Linked DNA regions of Prochlorococcus marinus XMU1406. Each later gene encodes a partner of the first gene's protein in a complex. Links are inferred from orthologs where the notes say so. Each region holds a gene or a part of one and is shown in the gene's direction. Other genes may lie near its edges.

What was found. The genes of interacting proteins can lie anywhere in the genome.
Region 2: the proteins of HA149_RS01605 (region 1) and uvrB are in contact, whole or in part, in a crystal structure (PDB 7EGT), measured with the Thermus thermophilus proteins. The link is inferred for Prochlorococcus marinus XMU1406 from one-to-one orthologs. Residues at the interface, in WP_096412145.1 of Thermus thermophilus: His654, Arg656, Phe657, Gln666, Asp668, Glu669, Lys680, Arg681, Leu682, Ser683, Lys685, Tyr686, Ala687; in WP_096411307.1 of Thermus thermophilus: Glu23, Leu25, Arg26, Asp27, Gly28, Glu29, Arg30, Phe31, Arg55, Glu326, Asp327, Phe328, Glu379, Ser382, Gln383, His398, Gly400, Arg401.

The regions. Positions count from the first base shown.
Region 1 is NZ_JAAORG010000001.1:295,432-298,506, reverse strand. It holds HA149_RS01605 (UvrD-helicase domain-containing protein), read left to right. Parts: upstream 1-371; coding sequence 372-2,780; downstream 2,781-3,075. Other genes in the region: HA149_RS01600 (CCA tRNA nucleotidyltransferase), read left to right, coding at 2,786-3,075; HA149_RS01610 (hypothetical protein), read left to right, coding at 143-349. UniProt on the Escherichia coli protein: A helicase with DNA-dependent ATPase activity. Unwinds DNA duplexes with 3'-5' polarity. Translocates on single-stranded DNA with 3'-5' polarity. Initiates unwinding more efficiently from a nicked substrate than double-stranded DNA.
Region 2 is NZ_JAAORG010000003.1:500,549-503,441, reverse strand. It holds uvrB (excinuclease ABC subunit UvrB), read left to right. Parts: upstream 1-373; coding sequence 374-2,413; downstream 2,414-2,893. Other genes in the region: HA149_RS09160 (aspartate kinase), read right to left, coding at 2,421-2,893; HA149_RS09170 (DUF561 domain-containing protein), read left to right, coding at 1-344. UniProt on the Escherichia coli protein: The UvrABC repair system catalyzes the recognition and processing of DNA lesions. A damage recognition complex composed of 2 UvrA and 2 UvrB subunits scans DNA for abnormalities.

The DNA.
Region 1 (3,075 bases):
AATACAAAGCTAGTAAAAACAATACAATTTCAAACTTAACGCAACGCTTCTTAATTAATAACTTCATTCCAAAGTGATAGTTGAAATAATTCAAATAAAAATTTTTTTTCCGCTAGTATAAAATTACATTTTTTATAAAGTTTTGGATCAACAGGATTTAAAATTATCAAAGAAACTTATTTCCTCATATAAAAAGAGATTGGAAAAAGAAATTCTAGACAGAAGTATGAAATTAAAGATGCCTCAAAATAAATTTGAAGAAATAATTAATAACAATAATGAACTTATAAATTTAAAAAAAGCGTTAGAAGATCTAGAAACGGAATCTGAATCTCATAGTAAAGTCTGATTTTTGAAAAACCCTTCCAAAAGTGCCTCAAACCAACAATTTTCTTTTTAAGTCCCTAAACAATCAACAACTTCAAGCAGTAAAACATGTTTATGGACCACTATTAGTTGTAGCAGGTGCAGGTAGCGGAAAAACTAAGGCTCTTACTCACAGAATTGCAAACCTTATTGAGGGTAATTCTATAGATCCCTATAACATTCTCGCAGTCACTTTCACTAACAAAGCTGCTAAAGAAATGAAAGCAAGATTAGAGGTTCTTCTAGCCCAAGAATTAGCTTTTAATCAATTTGGTCAGCCTTGGACAACTCTCAAAGAAATTGATCAAAATCAATTAAGAACAAACGTTCACCAAGAGAGGCTTCAGAACCTTTGGATCGGGACTTTCCATTCCTTATTTTCAAGACTTTTGAGATACGATATTGAAAAATATACTGATCCAGAAGGCCTAAAATGGACAAGACAATTTTCAATTTATGATGAAACAGATTCTCAAACATTAGTAAAAGAAATTATCAGTCAAGATATGAATCTTGACCCAAAAAGATATGATCCCAAAAAGATTAAAAGATTAATAAGTAATGCTAAAAATCAATGCTTAACTTCTAATGATCTTTTAGAAAAAGCAGATAATAATTTTGATAAAACAGTTGCAGAAGCCTACAAGAGATATAGGATTTCGCTCTCAAAAAATAATTCTTTAGACTTTGATGATCTTCTACTTTTGCCTGTTTTCTTATTGAGGCAAAATGATATAGTCAGAGATTACTGGCACAAAAGATTTAAACATATTTTAGTTGACGAATATCAAGATACAAATAGAACACAATATGAACTTATAAAATTAATTACGACTGGAAATACTGAACCAAAAAAATTCTTCAATTGGGAAGATCGGTCAATTTTTGTAGTTGGGGATGCTGATCAAAGTATTTATAGTTTCAGAGCTGCTGACTTCAGAATTTTAATTGGTTTTCAAGAAGATTTTAAAACTTCAATCAATGATGATACAAAATCATCTTTAATTAAATTAGAAGAAAATTATAGGTCATCTTCCAATATCCTTGATGCTGCAAACTCACTAATTGAAAACAACTCTGAAAGAATTGACAAAGTTTTAAAGGCTACTAAAGAAAAAGGGGAACTTTTAACGTTACTTAGCTGTGATGATGAAATTTCCGAGGCAGAAGCAATTACCAATAAAATAAAATCACTCAATAACTATAATCAAAACCCAATTTGGAAAAATTTTGCAATTTTATATCGAACCAGAGCTCAGTCTAGAGTATTAGAAGAATCTCTTGTAAGGTGGCGCATTCCTTATACAATTTTTGGAGGATTGCGTTTTTATGATAGAAGAGAAATTAAAGATGCGATAGCATATTTGAAAGTTCTGGTTAATTCTTCAGATAACGTTAGTCTTTTACGAATCATAAATGTTCCTAGAAGAGGGATTGGTAAGACTACTATTCAAAAACTTAATGAACTATCTAATAGGTTAAATATCCCATTATGGGAGGTTCTTAATGATAAGCAAAGTCTTGAAGAAACAATAGGGCGATCATCAAAAGGAATTAATAAATTTACTGAAATTATGAATGATCTACTGTGTTACCTAGAAAATTCAGGTCCCGCTCAACTACTACAACTTATATTAGAAAAAAGTGGTTACTTAAGTGACTTGCTCTCTAGTGGGACTGAAGAATCTGAAGATAGAAGAAATAATTTACAAGAACTAATTAATGCAGCTACTCAATATGAAGAAGAAACAGAAAGTGGAGATGTAGAGGGATTTCTCTCTACAGCAGCCTTAACAACTGATAATGATACGAAGAAAAATAATCCTAACTCTGTAACTCTCATGACTCTGCATAATAGTAAAGGTTTAGAATTTCAAAATGTTTTTATCACTGGGCTAGAACAAGGTCTCTTCCCTAGCCATAGATCAATAGATACTCCCTCACTTCTTGAAGAGGAAAGAAGATTATGCTATGTAGGTATTACTAGAGCTAAAGAAAGAGTTTTCTTAAGTCATGCCAGAGAAAGAAGATTATGGGGTGGCATGCGTGAAGCAACAATTCCTTCAATATTTCTTTCCGAAATACCTGAAGATTTAATGGATGGCGAATTACCACAAACTGGTGGTGCTTCAATTAGAAGAGATTGGCATCTTGATCGTTTAACTAGAGTTGATCGAAACAATCCAAATGAATTTGTTAACAAACCAATAAATGCAGTAAGGAAATTATATTCAGGTCCCAGTAAAGGGAAAAGCTGGATAGTTGGAGATATGCTAATTCACTCAAAGTTTGGGAAAGGTGAAATCATACATATTTTTGGGAGTGGAGAAAAAATATCTTTAGCAGTAAAATTTGGTGATAAAGGAAGTAAAATTCTAGATCCCAGATTAGCTCCAATTCGTTATGTAAGTTAAAACTCATGAACGATATCTCTGATTACATCCAAGGGGAATTAATCAAAACTCCATTTAATCTATATAACCTAATTGCTAAATACATAGAATCTAATAACAATACTAAAGTAGCTTTTGTTGGCGGTTATTTAAGAGATTTATTAATTAGTAAATTCCACAAAAAATCGTTTTCTAAACCTGTAGATATTGATCTTGTTATTGAAGGATCCTCTATTTCTCTTGCAAAATTTATAAAAAAAAATATTGTAAATGTAGATTTATGTTTGATCAAGGAATTTAATTTATACAACACTGT
Region 2 (2,893 bases), on another replicon or contig:
TAAAGCTAGTGGAAGAAGGTGTTGATATTATTCAAACAGAAGGTGGCACCAGTTCTATACCTTACTCTCCAGGAATTCAAGGCTTTTTTGAAAAATCAGTACCAACTCTTGCAGCTACCTATGCTATTCATCAAGAATTTAAAAAACAATCTCTGAATTTACCAATCATGAGTGCCTCTGGATTAAGCCAAGTAACTTGTCCACTAGCAATATCCTCTGGAGCCTCAGCAGTTGGCGTTGGATCTGTAGTTAATAAATTAGATGATTTAATATCAATGATTGCGGTTGTTAGGGGCTTAAAAGAATCTTTGAAAAATTCAATAATTGGAGAAAAAATTTCTTAGTATAGAAATATCCTTTAGCTACCAGCTTGATGAACAACTATAAGCTTCAAGCTCCTTACGAACCAAATGGAGATCAACCAGAAGCTATTAAAAAATTAGTTAAAGGCGTTAATACTGGTAAAGAGTTTCAGACTCTTTTAGGAGCTACTGGAACTGGTAAAACATTTACCATTGCGAATGTAATTCAACAAACAGGAAGACCAGCACTTGTATTAGCTCATAACAAAACGTTAGCTGCACAACTATGTAATGAATTAAGGCAATTTTTTCCAAAAAATGCTGTTGAGTACTTCATTTCTTACTACGATTATTATCAACCTGAAGCTTATGTACCTGTAAGTGATACTTATATAGCTAAAACGGCTTCAATTAATGAAGAAATAGATATGCTTAGGCATTCTGCAACACGCTCATTATTTGAAAGAAAAGATGTAATTGTTGTAGCCTCAATAAGTTGTATTTATGGTCTTGGTATACCGAGTGAGTATTTAAAAGCTGCAGTTAAATTTGAAGTGGGAAAATCAATAAATCTACGTTCCTCTTTGAGGTCTCTTGTTGAAAATCAATATACTAGAAATGATATTGAAATTACTAGAGGTAGATTCAGAATTAAAGGTGATGTTTTAGAAATCGGTCCAGCTTATGAAGATAGATTAATAAGAATCGAATTATTTGGTGATGAAGTCGAAGCTATTAGATATGTTGACCCTACTACAGGAGAAATACTTGAAAGTTTGGAACAAGTTAGCGTTTATCCAGCAAAGCATTTTGTGACTCCAAAAGAAAGACTTGAGAGTGCAATCAGTGCAATTAGAAGTGAATTAAAAACTCAAGTCGATAAATTTACATACGAAGGAAAATTATTAGAGGCTCAACGCCTAGAACAACGCACAAAATATGATTTAGAAATGCTTAAAGAGGTTGGTTATTGTAATGGAGTTGAAAATTATGCTCGTCATTTATCAGGCAGGGAGGAAGGTTCACCGCCAGAATGCTTAATAGATTACTTTCCCAAAGATTGGTTATTGGTAGTTGATGAAAGTCATGTCACATGTCCTCAACTTCATGCGATGTACAACGGTGATCAATCTAGAAAAAAAGTTTTAATAGATCATGGTTTTAGATTGCCAAGTGCTGCAGATAATAGACCTTTAAAATGTGAAGAGTTTTGGGAAAAATCAAAACAGACATTGTTTATAAGTGCAACTCCCGGTCAATGGGAATTAGATCAATGTGATGGTGAATTTATTGAGCAAGTTATAAGACCAACTGGGGTATTAGATCCTGTAATTGATGTAAGACCTAGTGAGGGCCAAATAGAAGATTTGTTATCTGAAATAAGAATTAGAGCTGAAAAGAATCAAAGAGTCTTGGTGACAACACTTACTAAGAGAATGGCTGAAGATCTAACTGATTTTTTATCTGAAAATAAAGTAAGAGTTAGATATTTGCATTCCGAAATCCATTCAATTGAAAGAATTGAAATTATTCAAGACCTTAGAATAGGCGAATATGATGTTTTGGTAGGAGTTAATTTATTGAGGGAGGGACTAGATCTTCCTGAAGTATCCTTAGTCGCTATTCTAGATGCTGATAAAGAAGGTTTTCTTAGGGCAGAAAGGTCCTTGATTCAAACAATAGGAAGAGCTGCAAGACACGTAGAAGGTGTTGCCTTGCTTTATGCAGATAACTTCACAGATTCAATGAAAAGAGCAATATCTGAAACTGAAAGAAGAAGAACTATTCAAAATAAATATAACCAAGTCAATGGTATTACTCCACAACCTGCAGGCAAAAAAATAGAAAATTCAATATTATCTTTTCTAGAACTTTCCAGAAAATTAGATGCTGGTGGTTTATCTAAAGATTTAATAAATATAGTTAATAACAAAACTGACGCAATTCTCAATTCCAGTGATAATCAATGCTTGCTCGAAGAATTGCCTGACTTAATAGAAAAGTTAGAAATTAAAATGAAAGATGCTGCAAAAGAGTTAAATTTTGAAGAAGCAGCAAATTTCAGGGATAGAATCAAAAAATTAAGACAAAAATTGGCAAGAAATAATTAAAAAGAACTTATTTTTCTAATTCGAAATAATTATGAATAGCATTAACTGCTTTGTCACAATCTTTTTCTAAGACAATACATGAAGTCCTAATTTCACTAGTGGCAATCATTTCAATATTGATATTTTGGTCAGCCAATGCTCTAAATATTTTTCCAGCCGTTCCAACCTTAAATGCCATTCCCGCTCCTACTGTGCTTACCTTGGCTATAGCAGGGCCATCTTCAATGTATGATCCGGGTAATTTTTTTGTTAAGGCCTCAAAAACTAAGTTAGCTTTTTCTCTATCTTGCTTATTCATTGTAAGGCTAATATCCTTAGTTTTTAAAGAGGAAAATCTTTCAGACTGCACGATCGTATCGAAAACTAAATTATTTTCAGCTAATGCTAAACATATCGATGCTGCTACACCTGGACGATCAGGCAGTTTACGAAAACTTACTTGAACTTGGTTTTTATCTAATGCAATTCCTCTTACTTCAG